Regions from separate parts of the Fundicoccus sp. Sow4_F4 genome, predicted to be linked through region 2. Evidence: predicted binding sites of a transcription regulator. Region 2 holds the regulator's gene; the other holds the start of a gene.

Region 1 (9,059 bases), on a different contig from region 2:
CTTTTCATTGTAAGCTCCTAACTTAGTGAGACTAATAAAGTTTCTAACCAACCAAACATCGAGCTAAGTCCCATCACAATTAATAAAATTCCTGATGCGAGGCGAATGATGCGGTAATGACGTTTGATCCATATCATTACTGACTGCATTTCTTGAATTAATAAAGCACTTAAAACAAATGGAATACCTAAGCCGAGCGAGAAACTCAATAATAGAGTGACTGATTCAATATAAGAAGTTGACGTAGCGGCATAGGACAGCGCGCTTGCTAAAAAAGTTCCCACACAAGGTGTCCAACTAATCGAAAAGACCATCCCGAATACCAAAGCATTCGTATTGCGAAGCGACGTCTGCGGCATCTTATTTAAGCGACTCATCAATGGATTGCCTAATAAATAATCGATGCCCATCAAAATCATAAAGCCACCTGCAATAATATGAATCAATGTCCGATTGATTAAAACGAAACGTCCGATTGTTGTGACAAATAAACTCATGGAAACAAAGACAATCGTAAAGCCAAGCACGAAGAGCACTGATTGTGACAATAGTTTTTTATGTTGCGTACTCTCTGTTTCTTCCGTTTGTCCTGTCAAATAAGCTAGATAGATAGGAATCATTGGAAGCAAACAAGGGGAAATGAAGGTCAAAACGCCTTCAACTGCTAAAAGTAAATATTGCATAACTATTCCTCTCTAAATCATTTATCATCCTATCCTAACACACAAAAAGGGATAAAGTATGAAATTTGCTTGAAGCTATAATAGCCTAAACAATAGGAAAACAGCACCCCGCTGAAAGCAAGATGCTGTTGTTTTAATTATTATTGTCTAGCTTGAATTAATTCGGGGTGTCTATCGTAATAATTGTTTAATAAACTCATACCGGCTGTTGTTAGAATTCCCATCACAGCGGCATCATCGACGATTCCCACTAGTCCGAAGAAATCTGGTAGGACATCCAATGGTAAAAACGTGTATGCCAGACCAATGCCTGCCAACGTTTTAATATACCAAGGCGTCTCTTTCTTAAACAAAGACTTCGCATAAGTACCTAATCGCACATTCTTTCTCATGATATCACCTTCCTTATTAATATAATAAAGCAAAAGGATGAGTGTGACATAGGGCTTAAGCAGGATATTTACGCTAACCTCTGAATTGTTCAGTTATGCACTAACTTTATGCAATAATTATGCACAAGAGCCAAAAAGACTCGTTCAACTGTCGTGATATAGATATTGTTTAGTTAGTGTGATAAAATAAAATGTACAAAACATCACAAAGGAGTGTTTAGAATGGAAAGAATGAGAAAGATAATTGGCATGTTACTGGTAGTTGTACTAGTAGGTGCTGGCTTGGTCACGAGTTTAACTACATTGGGATCAGCAAGTGCGCAAGACGGATTAAGTTTTGAAGCTGGGACGTATTCTGGGGTAGCAGATGGTTTCGGTGGTTCGGTGGAAGCAATCGTAACGGTGACTGAGACACGTATTGAGAACATTCAAGTAATTGCCGACGGAGAAACGGGTGAAATTGGTACAGCAGCTATTAGCGAAATTACTGAAGCAATCATTCAAACACAAAGTTTAGCCGTTGACGTCGTGTCAGGAGCATCAGTCTCAAGTAATGCAGTGCTAGCAGCTATCGAAGATGCTTTAAAACAAGCGGGAGCGGACTTAGATTACTTAAAAGATGAAGCCAATAAGTTATCAGTCGAAGCAGTTGAACAAGCAGACATCGACACAGAAGTAGTCGTGATTGGTGCGGGTGGTGCTGGGATGGCAGCAGCAATTGAAGCAGCTTTAGCTGGTAAAGACGTGGTTATTTTAGAACAAATGGCAGTAATCGGAGGAAATACTAACCGAGCAACTGGTGGTATGAATGCTTCGCAAACCTACATTCAGGCTGAATTGGGTGTTGAAGATTCAAATGAACAATTTTACGAAGACACCTTTACCGGTGGCTATGAATTAAATGATCCAGAGTTATTGAGAACAATGGTCGAACAATCTGCAGATGCTCTACAATGGGTGAATGATTTAGGTGCAGAATTAACAGACGTATCATTTTCTGGAGGTCAAACAAATGCACGTATCCATAAACCTAAAGACGGATCAGCAGTTGGACCAGTTCTTATAGGTGTATTGAAAGAGAAATTAGATGAATTAGACGTTCCAATCTATCTGGAGTCAGAAGCTCAATCATTAATCACAAATGACGAAGGTCATGTTGTAGGCGTGAATGTCGTAACAGCCGACGGTGCAAGTTTTGTTGTAAATGCAGATGCAGTGATTCTCGCAACCGGTGGTTTCGGTGCCAATATGGAAATGGTTGAACAATACGACGAAAGTAAAGTAGGTTTTGAAACAACTAACCATCCAGGTGCAACAGGATCTGGTATTCAAATGGCCGTTGAAATAGGGGCAGCACTATACCAAATGGAAGAAATCCAAATTCACCCGACAACTCAACCAGGAACAGGTTACCTTTATACAGAAGGTTTACGTGGAGATGGTGCGATTCTTGTGAATAAAGAGGGCCTGCGTTTTACGGATGAATTATTAACACGAGACGTTGTGTCAGCCAACATTATTGCCCAAACAGATAGTGTAGCTTACTTGCTTGTCAATCAAGAATTAGTGGACCAAAATGCATCAATGGCTGGATATATTGAAAAAGGCCATGCCGTTCATGGTGAAAGTCTGGAAGAATTAGCAACGGCTTTAGAATTAGATGCGGCAACTTTACAAGCAACTTTAGATACTTACAACGAGGCCCAAGCGGCTGGTGTCGATGAAGAATTTGGCCGTCTTAATATGACGATGTCATTAGCAAAAGGACCTTACTATGCCTTATCAGTCACACCATCCATTCACCATACAATGGGTGGCTTGAAAATTAATAATGACACGCAGGTATTGAATGAAGACGGTGAAATCATTCCAGGTTTATTTGCAGCAGGTGAAGTAGTAGGTGGCGTTCATGGTGGTAACCGCATCGGTGGTAACGCCGTTCTAGATATCATTGTCTTTGGTCGTATCGCTGGTCAAATGGCAGCAACTGATTTAGAAGCTGTTCTTGAGGAAGGGACAGAAGAAGGTACAGAAGATGCAACTGAAGACGTGACTCCGGAAGAAGAAGAGGAAGAAGTTAATTCAGAAGACGCAAGTGAAGAAGAAACTGAACCTGAAGACTCTGTAGAAAACGAAGAAACCGGAAGTCTAGACGACAGCGCTGATACTGAAGGCGAGCCAACGGAAAGTGAAACTGAAGAAGAGACAGAAGAAGAGACAGACGAAGAGACAGATGAAGAAGCAGATTCCGCAGCTTAACTAAAGAAAGTTATTAAACTATATTTGCTATCCCCGAAACTAGTCGAGTCCCCTCGCTGGTTATAATTAAACGCAAAAAATTTCTCAGTGTCAGGGCTGAGAAATTTCTTTGCGTTTAGGTGTAATGAGAAGGGGCTTTGTGTGTGATGAGTGACCTCGTACGATGTTGATATCCTTAGCTAGGAGGATAAGCGTTTAGCACACATAATCTTTGAATGACAAGTTCCGATGGACATCGAGTCGTCAATGTCGCCATGAGTTGGTTAGCAAAAGCTAGGCGCTTATTGAGTTTAGGTCCTTTTTGCTATACGTTTCACGATACACCGTGTATAATCTTAATGAGAATGTTTTAATGAATTCAGGCACTACTCAAGAAACACTGCAATGACTAAGAGTCACTGTGGATTTATTAAAGTCTGACAAGTTAGAAAGGGAGCGTTTAATCGTGAAAGCACTACCTAATATTGGAAAACCAGCGACTCGAGCATTAAATAATGTTGGACTCACGCATTTGGAAGCGTTGAGTCAGGTGAGTGCTCAATCAGTAGCGAAACTCCATGGAGTTGGACCTAAAGCAATTATTCGTCTAGAAGAGGCTCTAAAAGTGGAAGGCTTGGCTTTTGGGCCGGATCAAGAGCTAGCTTTTGAAACGGACTTTCTGGCGATAGGTGATTTGAATTGTGATAATGCCCCCAAAAGGCGTGGTATTCGAGATTTCTTACTGGCAGCTTGGATGCAAGATGTCACACTGACATCAAACTATTTATCATCAAAGGCGCAATTTGCTGAAGCTACTCAAGCCCAGCCATTAATGGGGATAGAAAAGATATTAACTGCTTATCAAACGGCCACTCCAATAAGTAGCATAATCATTCACCAACTAGTGTCTCATGGTAAAGAAGGAGCCGCTCATGCGAGCCTCACACTGCAGTCTGGACATCAGATTCATTTTGCGGAATTTTATCAGTTTGAAGGGCACCGCAAAGAAGCAAAACTATTAAAGATTACCCGCTATCTTCATTCTTCTTCAGAGTCATCAATCTTGCTGCTGAACAGAATTTAGGCGTATAGAGTAGTCAAACGTATAAACAATCCAATGACCTATCGAGGGGAAATTATGCTGACAATTAAACAGAGTCAATTTGAGCACGTTGAAGTTTTTGTTCAAGACGTATTTAAAGAACAAGCGGAAACTTATTTTGATGAGTTGCGTGACAAGGAAGAAGAAAGATTAACCTTGGCGGCTTATGAGGGAGAACACTTGGCCGGTGCTGTTGTGGCTAAGCGTCAATATGATCACATCTATATTGAATTTATAACAGTCGACTCGGCCTTTCAGGGACGAAAAATAGGCAGTAAGTTGATGAATGCGATCGAAAATTTATCTAAGGAAAGAAATATTATTAACATTACATTGAGAACCCGCAGTTATCAAGCAGCAGGTTTCTATAAAAAATGTGGTTATACTTGTTACGCAACATTGGATGATATGCCAATGCGTGGTGTATCTATGCACTATTTTGTTAAGCGATTAAATTAAAGTTGGAGGAGGTATGTCATGATCTATTATCAAACAGTCGATTCGAGAGTGGCTGAGCCGATTTGTCATCGGATTTTTGAGGAGCAACAATTTGAGGTGTTCGGCCAACATATAGCGAGAAATGCTGATACAGTATCGATTGCAGCTTTTGAGGACCGTGAAGTGATTGGGGTGATAGTGGCTCGTTTTGAATATGACGCGATGGAAATTACGCAACTTGCGGTTCAAAAGGATTATCGCAAACAGGGAATTGGTAGTCAGCTATTGAATGAAATAGAACGATTAGGCAAGGAAAAAGGGGTGGTCAATGTGACGTTGACGACGCAAGATTTCCAAGGGACAAGTTTTTACGAGGAACAAGGTTACACAGTTTACGGTAAACTTGATGATATGCCTCGCGTGGGCGAGAGGCGGATTTATTTTTATAAAAAGTTACAGTAAGCCATAAGGAAACACAAAGAAGCATCTCTTACAGCAGGAGGTGCTTTTTTTTTGTGGTTTAAGGGATAACAAAACTAGTTGATAGCCTAAATAATAAAACTGAGTTCTTTCATTACTTGCGTCTCACTATGGAAGACACTCTTGCAGGAAGCACTCAGATCGTCATGATGCAAAAATATTGAATTTTCTAGGTGATGAAGGTGACTTGGCAATTTCTGAAATTTATAAAACGACATTCTTTCAGTGTGTGTTAAGCGAACTCTATTGAATTATTTAAAAGAAAATCAGAAAAATATTATAACAAACATCCGACTGTGTCATTAACTTCGCAAGTAATAATGCAACAGTATTTATAGAGTGTGTCAATGAAACCCTTTGCAGAAAGCGTTGACAAACAAAATTCAAACGTTTACAATCGTGTTAACCGGTTTCCAAGGAGGTAAGAACTTATGGCGAAAGATGTCACTATTCAAGATGTCGCAACAAAAGTAGGCGTTTCTAAAACCACAGTATCTCGTTATTTAAACGGACGCTTTGGCAATATGAGTCATGAGACTCGACAGAATATTAAAGAAGTCATTGAAGAGTTAAACTACCGTCCAAATCGTCAAGCGCAATCTTTGAAAACTAAAAAAAGTCATCTGCTTGGCTTGATGGTAGCGGATATCGAGAATACTTATTCTGGCTATTGGATTAAAGCGATGCAAGAAAAGCTTGCGGGAACGGACTATCAATTAATGATCATGACGTCTAATAATTCTGAAGAACAAGAACTGCATAATATTCGTAAATTATTGGATCAGAATATTGATGGCATGATGTTACAGCCAGTGACGATGGATGCTGAAAAGTATCGTTTCTTATATGAATCAAAGTTACCAGTCGTTTTAATTGATCGGACCCTTAGAGCAAATTTTTGGCCAACCATTCAATCAAACAACTTTCAAATAACTAAACAGCTAGCACAAGAAATTGTAGCGAATGGCTATGAACGGATTGTTCATGTAAGTGAACCAATAAAGGACGTGAGTCCAAGATCAGAACGCTATGATGCGATGAAGTTGGTCGCACATGAATATCAATTAGAATTATTGACATTAGAGGTAGATGGTTCTCAAGAACTTGTCGATCAATTTGTACAAAAAATTGATTATCAAGCCAAACGTACGGCATTTTTCGGTGCGAACGGAACGGTCCTCAACCAAATTATTAAGGCATTAAGAAGAAATAAATTGAGTTTTCCAGAAGATTGCGGAATTTGTGGTTATGATGATTTATTGATTGGCGAAGTATTGATGCCAACGTTAACTGCAATTAGTCAACGACCTGAATTGATTGGGAAAAGATCAACAGAAGTTTTGTTAGAGATTATTAATGGGAATATCACCAATGAAAATATTGATATACCAGCAACCTTACACTTAAGAGAATCATTATAAAACGGAGGAATTAATTGAAAAAAGTATATTTAAATACAATCATTGCTCTGGCAGAAGGTCTAACTCAAAGTGAGTTTACAGACTTTCTGTTAACACATGAAATAGCAGTCGATGGCATTGAGTATCGTTACGAGATGTTTTCAGAAGATAATAAAAAACGGCAAAGTGAATGTTTAAAGTTTTTGGAAACCGGTAAACTAAAAAGCTGGGATTTACTCTTATCCATTCCGGATAGCTTATTTGTATCAGAAGGACTGAGTCCAAAACTTGAGTATTATTTACAAGAGGCCAGCCTACTAGGTGCTCAGCGCATAAAAATGAATATCGGCCAACTAAGCGGTATTAGCAAGACGTCACCTAAAGAACTTACTGACTTATTGACTCGCTATCAGATGGACTTGAATATTGAAAATGATCAAACTGAAGCTAATGGGACTTACCAAGTAGTTTCTGAAGCAATCACACTAATTCGAGAAACCGGTTTACCGATTAGCTATACGTTTGACGCGGGGAATTATGCTGTTCTTAAAGAAGATGCCAGACAAGCATTTACTGTTTTAAAAGAAGCGACGAGCATTTTTCACGTGAAGAATATCGATGAAGAAGGACAAGCAACCTTATTAAATAAGGGAAAAATGAATTGGCAATACTTTTTAGAGCTAGATGTGCCATATGTTTTGGAGTATCCAATGGCAATGAGTGAAATCGAAAATGAACTTAATATGTTTAAGGAGGCGTTTTATTAATGGGCAAAATAGTAACAGTAGGAGAACCAATGGCTTTGTTTGTAGCCAATGAAGAAGGTGAACTGGATAAGGTAAAGTCTTTTACTAAATATATTGCTGGTGCAGAGATTAATGTTTCGGTGGGGGTGACACGCTTAGGGCATTCGATTGAATATGTGACTCAGTTAGGACAAGATCCTTTTGGTAAATATATCTCTCGTTTTTTAGAAGATGAAGGAATTGGAACGACATATAGTAAATTTTATGAGGGGGCGTCTACGGGTTTTCAACTTAAAGGAAAAGATACAGTGAATGATCCGGAAGTCTTTTACTTTAGAAAAAACTCAGCAGCATCAAAAATACCGTATTGCTTAAGTGATGAGGTTTCCTTGGAAGATGTCGATGTGTTACATGTTTCAGGTGTCTTTCTGGCAGTTAATGATGAAACGTATCGTTTTGTACAAAATTTAGTTACACGGGCAAAAGCCAAAGGGATTACAATCGTTTTTGATCCAAACTTACGTCCCGTTCTATGGGGATCGACAGAGAAAATGATTAAGGGAATTAATGAGATGGCTTTTCAAGCTGACTATGTGTTACCAGGTCTTGGCGAAGGTGAACTATTAACTGGCTCAAGTAAACCAGATGACATCGCAAAATTTTATTTAGCTAAAGGAGTGAAAGGCGTCATCATTAAAGATGGTGCAAAGGGTTGTTACGCGTATCAATCTCAAGCAGGAACGACCCAAATGACCATCGCGCAAGGTTTCAAGTTGAAAGAATTAGTTGATACGGTGGGAGCTGGCGATGGTTTCGCAGTAGGAATTGTTACTGGCTTAATCGAAGGCTTAAGTCTAGAAGAAACACTTCAAAGAGCCAATGCGATTGGCGCGATTCAAGTCAGTCATATTTCAGACAATGAAGGCTTACCCACTCGTCAAGAATTAGCAGAGTTTATTAAGCAGCATTCATAAACAATAGGATTAAAGGGCAATCGCCTAACTCTTAAAGAGTCAGTAAAGCAACACAAAGTGTACAAAAGGATGAGAAAAGGAGTCTTAAAAAATGGAAATTGTTATCGGTATAATTTTACTAATAAGCTATTTTTGGTTAATTAAGTTTGCAGCCACTGGTGGAAACTTAATGATTGGTTTCTTCATTATGGCAGTGTTATGGACTGGCTTATCAATTGTTGGTGGGCAACTCACATGGGATACAGCGATGGTTGATATTCTACAAGGAGGTCCTGAAAGTTGGGGGGCAACCGCAGTTGTGGTTATCTTCGGTAGTTGGTTCGGACGTATTCTAATTGAAACGGAAATTGCGTCTACATTGATTAAGAAAACGGTTGAACTAAGTGGGGAGAATCCATTATTTACAACAGCATTGATTTCAATTGTAACGACCATTATCTTTACGTCAACATTTGGAGCGGGTGCGGTAGTAGCAATCGGTATTATTGTATTGCCTATCCTAATGTCTTTAGGTGTTCCTAAACCGTTAGCAGTGACTGCTTACTTGATGAGTGTTGGTAGTGGAATGTACGTTAACATTGTCTTATTTAGACAAATGCAAGGGAT
Region 2 (9,059 bases):
GGTTTGCGTTTGATAAAACAGACAGCACCTCATTTATCGCCAATCGCGCCAGAATGCTTTTGAGTGCGATTACCTACAATCAATTTCAAATTTTTAAACAATGGGGGCTCCCAGAAAAAGAACACACACGAAACGCCGCAACCATTCGGAACCGTTTGTTTAGAATCGGAGGGAAAATCACGCGCCGTGTCAGAAAGATTCAGTTACGATTAACTTCCGCAAACGTCTATGACAACTTGTTTTGGGAGACGTTGACACACATTCAACATATGCGATTCCAGCTATAGCTGATTCAGTAATAATCAGACGCATAATTTTAAAAAAACTGTGACAGCTAGGAGGAGTAGTGCGCCCATTTTTATGCACAATCAGGGGAATAACAAATATAATCTATCATTAAATTGTAGTTTCAGTAAGAATTCTCAATTTATTAACAACGTTTTAAGCCAGGCTCAATTATTTTCGCGTTCTGAGTCATTTAAAAAAAGTATGAATAATTCAGGTTAAACATACATTTATTAAAATGATGATTCATGTAATATAAATATTTATAGTAAATTTTGAACGTTACAATCATCAAACATTAGGAGGAATTACTATGAGGTCCTTATTAAAATCTAAAGAACTCCGTCAACTACAAATCGTTGAGTATTTACTGGAAACGGATGGTTGGACGACTAACTCAGAACTTGCGGTAATGTTTAATTGCTCCACCCGTATTATTAAAGCCGATTTTTCAGAATTAAGGAAACTGATGACCGAACTCCAGTTTGATGCAGGTTATCTAGGTATTCGATTGACTAAAGAGTCAGATTTTGGAGTTCAAGCCGTATATAGCAAACTTCTCAGTGAAACTCTTGTTTTTCAAATTTTAGAAGAAATATTCTCCGATGAAACCTTATCAATTGAGGATTTAGCAGAGAAATTTTAGGTCAGTCATTCAACGGTTTACCGAACAATCACTCAAATAAATGACTATTCTAGAGATAGTCTTCAATGTTATGTCGAAACTAATCCTTGTCGTTTAATCGGTAACGAACAGAATATTCGTTTGTTCTACCGAACTTATTTTGCAGAGAAAAACACTCTTTTGGGCTGGCCATTCAGGGGGATCAATGAAAAAGAAATCAATCATAATTTTGACCAAATACTTTCATTCATGGTGACGGACATGCCAATAGACTTCGCCTACTATGAAGATATCAATTTAGTCGTCCTGGTTAATAAAATTCGCTATGATCATCACCACCTTATTGATACAAGCGATGGAGAAATTGAATTGCTAAATGTCTTTTTAAAAATATATAAGTACATTGTTCAACCTTTAGGCTTAGTTTCTTCCATGCAAATTAATAAAGAATCATTTTATCAAGTTTTTTCTCCCTATATTCGTAAAAACCTTCCAAGAAATATAAAACAATTGCGAAAAGCAAAAAAGCAATTAAATTGTCATGGTGAAGCGCTGCGTTTTCTGGAAGAATCCCTTTTAGATTTATCCGACAAATGGCAACTGCCACTTAATGTAGATTTTGTTCTTTTTGTCGTTCATGGGACTGCAGTGAACGCCAAAGATCTTTTAAATTCAGATTTAATTTTTTTTGACCGTTATAAGTACTTTGCAATGAAATTCAAATCAAATTTCCCAGAACTTTATCAGGCCATCCACATCATAATTCATAACTTTTGTGTGAAATTAAGTATAGCGACTGAAGACCTTGTAATCAATTACCTATTGTTTACTTTGGTTACTTATTGGGATGGTTTAATTAGCAACTATATTCATAAGAAAAAACAAGTATCCGTAGTAATTCTAAGTGACCGCCATTATACTCACTCAAATATGATTAAAGATTTTTTGGAGCTCGAATTGCCACGCAAGGTGGCGATAGATGTTTACTCTAAAATAAAGATATCAGATTCTATCATTGAAAACTTAAACTACGATATTATCGTTAGCAATTTTATGATATCAACCACTACTACTAAAAAAGTGGTCGTTATCCATGACTTCCCAACCAGCATAGATTTAGATAACATTAAATCAGCTATTAGTTCAGTTCTAATCGATCGAAATAATGATCATCTTAGGAGCATTTCAGCACTATAAGAATTCATATTGCGCTATACTAAACTGAATCGTTTATGGAAGTTGCCCTTAAAGTATCGAGAGGAATTAAACTTTTAAGACTACCATAGCCATCGCTTGTTTGAGGGCTCGTCACTGAAAAAAGTATGATTGATTACACTCTATCCATCGATCCAAGACTCCGATTAGAGTACGCGTTGATTAACGATCTAAAAGCCGATATCATGAATCACAACTATAAACTGTTTTATCTATCATTCGAAAGCATACCGTTTCAAGTCATTTCCGAACGACCTTTACCCCCTTATTTCATTACCTCGAAGCCATTGAGAGCAGCTTAACCCATACTTTATCGAACAGAATGGTGGAAGAAACTAACAACAAGATCAAGACGATTTAACGCAGTGGATTTGGCTACACAAATTTAGATAATATAAGGGCTTGTGTATTCCTTTGTCAAAACTTACAGGCCAAACCTAACAAAACTATTAGACTGCTACTCTTTTCAGGTGAAGAGACTGCTGATTAACGCTTTTCAATACTCGACTAAATTATGCCGCAAAAAAAGCCGAAGTTACGAATCATTCTGACTTTCTATAGCTATCGACACTAAAAAATTTTGAACTGATAAAAATCCAGCTTCGTTAGGAGAGCTGAATTTTAGGTTCTTAGAGGTTTTCCTCACCAGTACCCAAGATTATTGAACAAAAAAAGACTATTCGAATTCAAAAATGTGATGTGCCCCCAAAAGTTAGAGTTAAAAATCTAACTTTACGGGGGTTATTTTCATGTCAAAAAAGTACTCATATGAATTTAAATTAAATGTTGTTCAAGAGTATTTAAATGGCACATTGGGATATACTTTACTCACTAAAAAACATGCCATATCTGACTCTGCTCTAATTGGAAAATGGGTTAATCAGTACAAAACATTTGGGAAGGATGGTCTTAAAAGAAAGAAGACTAACAAAAAGTATCCTTTGAATTTCAAACTAGATGTATTAAGATTTAAACAAGACACCAGTGCTTCCTATAAAGATACGGCGAATGTCTTTGGCATAACCGAACCGTCCATTATAGCGAACAACGTGCGTGATGCCGTCATTAATTGACTAGCTGCTCTAGCGAATAGTAAAAGAAAATCCATTACTCCAGACCGTGGAAAAGACTTTTCGAAACATCGAGAAGTCACTCAATATTTAGATCACATCTCGTTTTATTTCGCAGACCCTCATGCCCCTTGGCAAAAAGGAATAAATTAAAATACAACTGGACTACTAAGAGAGTACTTTCCAAAAACAGAAGCTTTAACAAGCTATTGAACAGATTACTTGATAAACTAAATAAGCGTAAGTGCTAAGGTTAGAAACGCCTTATGAGCTCTTCTTTGACAAGGTGTTGCATTTAATTTGCCAATTCAAAACCTAAAACAAAAAAAGTATCAGCGAGGATTTCCTCACCGACACTCAAATTTTTAAACCCTTTAGTATTAATCAAATAAGTCTTTTACTTTATTGAAGAAACCAGGATCATTCCCTTTGATTTCTTCACCAGATTCTTTAGCGAATTGTTTTAATAATTCCCTTTGTTTATCTGTTAATTTCTTAGGTGTAACAATGTTAACGGTAACGTGTTGATCACCTTGGTAACCTGAACGTACACTTGGTGCACCTTTTCCTTTTAGTCGGAAAGTAGTGCCCGTTTGGGTTCCTGCAGGTACTTTCAATTTCACCGCACCATGAACAGTTGGTACTTTAATTTCATCACCTAGTGCTGCTTGACTGAATGATAACGGAAGATTAAAGTATATTTCACTTCCTTCACGAGTGAACTTATCGCTTGGTCGTACTCTGAAGACTACATAAAGGTCTCCGTAAGGACCCCCGTTTTTACCGGCTTCTCCTTGTCCGCTTAGACGCATTTGTTGATCATCTTCAATACCAGCTGGCACTGTGACTTTAACAGAATGATCTACAGTTTCACTACCTGAACCTGCACATGTTGTACACTTTTCTTTGATTTCTTTACCAGTACCCTGACACACATCACAAGTAGCTTGAGTCATTACACGACCAAATGGTGTATTTCTTTCGACTTGTACCGCACCTGCACCATGACATTTAGAACACGTAACCGGCTCTGTACCTTCTTTAGCACCTGAACCATGACAGGTGTGACATTCTTCTTTTCGTTTATATTTGATCGTTGTTTCTTTACCAAAAATTGCTTCTTCAAAGCTGATATCAACCCGATATTGTAAATCGTTCCCTCTTTGTGGAGCGTTTGGTCGTCTAGAGCCACCACTTTGTCCACCGAAGAAACTTTCAAAGATATCTTCGAAACCAAAGCCGCCTGCTCCACCACCGCCGAAGCCTGCGCCCCCAAAGCCAGCTCCAAAGTTTGGATCATTGGCTGCATGACCATACTGGTCATAAGCTGCACGTTTTTGAGCATCACTTAACATTTCATAAGCTTCAGTCACTTCTTTAAACTTAGCATCTGCATCCGCTGCTTTATTAATATCAGGATGGTATTTTTTTGATAATTTTCGGTAGGCTTTTTTTATTTCAACATCTGAGGCATCACGTGAGACACCTAGGACGTCATAATAATCTCTTTTATTCGCCATACTCTACCCCCTCGTATAAGTAATTCATTGCATACTTTATGCATAATCACCTTTGATAGAAAAGCCAAGGGCGTCTTTCACCCTTGGCTTTAATAGCAAAGACGCTAGTTAACATAAAATTAGTCTTCGTCAACTTCTTCAAAGTCAGCATCTACAACATCATCAGCTGAACCTGTTGCGTTAGTTGCATCTTCAGCTCCTTCAGCAGCTTGTGCTTCTTGAGCAGCTTGTTCGTATAACTTAATAGTTAAGTTTTGAACAACCTCATTTAATGCATCACGTTTAACTTTCATATCTTCTAAATCATTTGCTTCAACCGCAGCTTTTAAATCATCACGTGCAGCTTCAGCTTGTGTGATTTCTTCTTCAGATACTTTATCTTTTAATTCGCCTAACGTTTTATCAGTTGTAAAGATTAATTGATCTACTTCATTACGTAGGTCAGCTTCTTCACGACGAGCTTTATCTGCTTCAGCGTTTGCTTCTGCATCTTTAACCATACGTTCGATTTCTTCGTCTGTTAAACCTGATGAAGATTTGATTGTAATTGTTTGTTCTTTCTTAGTACCTAAGTCTTTGGCACTTACGTTAACGATACCGTTTTTGTCAATGTCGAATGTTACTTCGATTTGTGGCACACCACGCGGTGCAGATGGGATATCCGTTAATTGGAAGCGACCTAAAGTTTTGTTGTCAGCTGCCATTTGACGCTCACCTTGCAATACATGAACATCTACTGCTGGTTGGTTATCAGCTGCTGTTGAGAACACTTGTGATTTACTTGTTGGAATTGTCGTGTTACGGTCAATTAATTTAGTAAACACGCCACCCATTGTTTCGATACCTAATGATAATGGTGTAACATCAAGTAATACGATATCTTTCACATCTCCAGAGATTACTCCACCTTGGATTGCTGCACCCATTGCAACTACTTCGTCAGGGTTCACTGATTTATTTGGTTCTTTACCTGTTTCTTTACGTACTGCATCAACAACTGCAGGAATACGTGTTGAACCACCAACTAAAATAACTTCGTTAATTTCTGATTGTGATAAACCAGCATCTTTTAATGCTTGACGAACTGGCCCTTTAGTTCTTTCAACTAAATCATGTGTTAATTCATCAAATTTAGCACGAGTTAATGAAATTTCTAAGTGTAATGGACCAGCATCTGAAGCAGTGATGAATGGTAAGCTGATTTGAGTGCTTGATACACCTGATAGGTCTTTTTTAGCTTTTTCAGCTGCGTCTTTTAGACGTTGTAAAGCCATTTTATCATTAGATAAGTCAACGCCGTTTTCTTTTTTGAATTCTGCTACTAAGTAGTCGATGATTTTCTCGTCGAAGTCATCTCCACCTAATTTATTATCACCAGCAGTTGATAATACATCAAAGACTCCGTCACCTAATTCAAGGATTGACACGTCAAATGTACCACCACCTAAGTCGAATACTAAGATTCTTTCTTCAGCATCAGTTTTATCTAAACCGTAAGCTAAAGCGGCAGCCGTTGGCTCGTTAACAATACGTTCTACTTCTAAACCTGCAATACGACCAGCATCTTTAGTTGCTTGACGTTGTGCATCGTTAAAATAAGCTGGAACAGTGATAACAGCTTTTTCTACTTTTTCACCTAAATAATCTTCTGCGTAGCTCTTTAAGTGTTGCAAGATCATTGCTGAAATTTCTTGTGGTGTGTAGTCTTTGCCATCCATTTCAGCTTTGTAGTTGCCCTCACCAATGTGACGTTTAATTGAGCTTACTGTATGTGGATTAGTCACTGCTTGACGCTTAGCTACTTCACCAATTTGAATTTCGTCATTTTTAAAAGCGACAACTGAAGGTGTCGTACGGTTACCTTCTGGGTTTGGAATAATTTTTGCCTCTCCACCCTCTAAAACAGCAACCGCAGAGTTAGTTGTACCTAAGTCAATACCAATAATTTTTGCCATAATTTGTTTCCTCTTTTCTTAAATTGTTTATTTATATACGTTTACGCTGATACAATGACCATAGCCGGACGAATGACACGGTCATCTAGTAAATAACCTTTTTGTAATACATTCACGACAACATCGCTTGCTTGCCCTTCTTCTGCCGGCATCGTGCTGACTGCTTGGTGGAAGTTTGGATCAAACGCTTCATTCAACGGATCGATTACAGTCACTTTTTCACGTTCTAGCGCAGTAATTAGTTGCCCATGAACCATTTCGATTCCTTTTTTTAGTGTTAAAGCATCTTCACTTGTTACTTCCGTTGCTAGAGCACGTTCAAAGTTATCGACAACTTCCAGTAGATTTGTAGCTAAACTTTGCGAACGATACTTCGCTGCGTTTTGACGCTCACGTGTATTCGTACGTTGCATATTTGAAATTTCAGCTTGTAGACGTAATACTCTGTCTTCTAGAGCTTCATTTGCTGCAGTAAGTTCAGCTAAGTCATCTTTTTTAGCATCTGTATCATCTTCTGTTGTAATTGTTTCAGTCGTTTCATTTGCAATTTCCTCTTCTGATTCGATGCTATCTGTTTCAAATAGTGTCTCATCTTTTACAGTAGAGTCCTCGACATGTTTGTTTTCTTCTGTCAATTTTCTACCTCCTCATTTTATATAGTCGTTTAACTAGTAATTGGATAATTCTGTAATCATTTTCTCCATTAAGCCGATAATACGGTGATAAGGCATGGTTGTGGGGCCAATCAGACCCAATGTGATTTCTTGATTTTGTTGTTGAAACTTCCCTGTTACCATACTAAGATTTGCTATCCCATAGGGCGACATATCCGCTCCGAAAAGAACTTCAATTCCTTGATTCCGATTTTCAAGCATATCATACATACTGGCAGAACCATCCACCATCGTAAATAATTTCTTTAAATCTTCTGAGTCTGTTTGGGGCTCTATAAAATCAAATAAATTGTTTTTACCACCAATATGATATTGGCGCCCTTTCAAACTATGAAGAGTTTTCTCAGCTAAGGGAGAAAAATCAAATTGATATGAAACTGCTCGTTGAGTTAGTAATGGTATCGTCAGTTTTAAGCGATGGTAAACATCTTCAATACTTGTTCCTATTAACTCATTGTTGACTATTTCTGAAGCCTTCATCACCATTTCTTTAGTTACTGGATAAAGCGTGACGAACAATTGAGTTTCGACACGGCCTCCGTCTGTAATCATAATAGCAATTAAGTTCTTCTCATTTAGATAAACAAGCTTAAACTCTTTCAGATGATGGGAGTCATTGCTCTGTCCTAAGACAACAGCTGTATAACCTGTTAAAGAAACCAGAATATCGGCAGCCATTTGAGCTAACTGTAAATCATCTGCTTGGCGTTCATGAAATAATTCGGCAATTGCATGATCATCTTCTTCTAAGACTTTCATCTCATCTTCGTGATGGATTAAGCGGTCAACATAATAACGATAGCCACTGAAAGATGGAATTCGACCACTTGAAGTGTGTGCTTTCCTCAGCAATCCTTCTCTTTCCAAAACGACCATATCATTTCGAATGGTTGCTGGACTGACGTTTAGAAGACTCTCTCTTAATAAAGTTTTAGAACCAACGGGTTCTTCAAACTCACTATATAATCTAACGATTAAGTAAAGAACTTGCCTTTGCCTCGGTGTTAACATGTAGATTCGCTCACCTCACTTTGGTTTAGCACTTAAATTATAGGAGTGCTAACATCTATTATATTACACGCTATTCTGGGGCATGTCAAGGCTTTTTCTTCAAAAAATACAAAAAACTAGCACTCTTACATAAAGAGTGCTAGTCCGCTGGATCAATAGATACATTTATTTTATATCAGTTCATTTTACAACGTTTAACCAGCCGATGAGTTCGCGAAATACGGTATCTGCGAGAAACAACCCACGATTAGTTAAACGAACAGTCTCTCTTTCAATTATCATTAATTCTTGCGCTACTTGCTTATTAAAAAACTCCCCAAATAATTCAAGCGCTGAATAATAAAATTTGCTTTCAAACTCTTGTAAACTAAATCCTCGATTCGTCCTCAGCGCTAAGAATATGTATTCTTCCATCTGATCGTTTTGATTTAGTGTTAATTGATTGATGATTGGCTTCGACTGTTGTTGCGTTTGTTTCAAATAGTGGTGCACTGGTCCATGATTATAATAGCGTACGCCATCGACAAAACCGTGGGCACCGGCGCCAAAACCAAAGTATGGTTGATACTGCCAGTATTTTAGATTATGTCGTGATTCATAGCCTTTCATTGCAAAGTTACTAATTTCATATTGATTAATCTGATGCTCACTCAACTGTTTAATGGCGAGTTCGAACATATCAGCATCCGTATCTTCATTAGGAA

What was found. The regulator HrcA, encoded in region 2, represses chaperone genes, less so after heat shock. The targets are predictions, from matches to a motif close to TTAGCACTCNNNNNNNNNGAGTGCTAA.
Region 1: ACTQ5J_RS07855 (DNA-binding protein) is a predicted target of HrcA. The motif match lies at 3,530-3,556, and genes of this name have one in related genera.

The regions. Positions count from the first base shown of each region.
Region 1 is NZ_JBQKLQ010000004.1:185,747-194,805, forward strand. Features, by position in the region: gene ACTQ5J_RS07835 (TlpA family protein disulfide reductase) at 1-8, opposite strand, end outside; gene ACTQ5J_RS07840 (cytochrome c biogenesis CcdA family protein) at 18-683, opposite strand; gene ACTQ5J_RS07845 (YkvA family protein) at 824-1,075, opposite strand; gene ACTQ5J_RS07850 (flavocytochrome c) at 1,298-3,334, shown strand; gene ACTQ5J_RS07855 (DNA-binding protein) at 3,780-4,397, shown strand; gene ACTQ5J_RS07860 (GNAT family N-acetyltransferase) at 4,452-4,874, shown strand; gene ACTQ5J_RS07865 (GNAT family N-acetyltransferase) at 4,893-5,315, shown strand; gene ACTQ5J_RS07870 (LacI family DNA-binding transcriptional regulator) at 5,765-6,754, shown strand; gene ACTQ5J_RS07875 (hypothetical protein) at 6,769-7,500, shown strand; gene ACTQ5J_RS07880 (sugar kinase) at 7,500-8,453, shown strand; gene ACTQ5J_RS07885 (gluconate:proton symporter) at 8,545-9,059, shown strand, end outside.
Region 2 is NZ_JBQKLQ010000001.1:497,168-506,226, reverse strand. Features, by position in the region: partial or broken gene ACTQ5J_RS02370 (IS1380 family transposase) at 1-287, shown strand, start outside; gene ACTQ5J_RS02365 (HTH domain-containing protein) at 599-931, shown strand; partial or broken gene ACTQ5J_RS02360 (hypothetical protein) at 944-2,107, shown strand; gene ACTQ5J_RS02355 (transposase) at 2,875-3,198, shown strand; gene dnaJ (molecular chaperone DnaJ) at 3,576-4,715, opposite strand; gene dnaK (molecular chaperone DnaK) at 4,835-6,670, opposite strand; gene grpE (nucleotide exchange factor GrpE) at 6,712-7,305, opposite strand; gene hrcA (heat-inducible transcriptional repressor HrcA) at 7,339-8,355, opposite strand; gene hemW (radical SAM family heme chaperone HemW) at 8,536-9,059, opposite strand, start outside.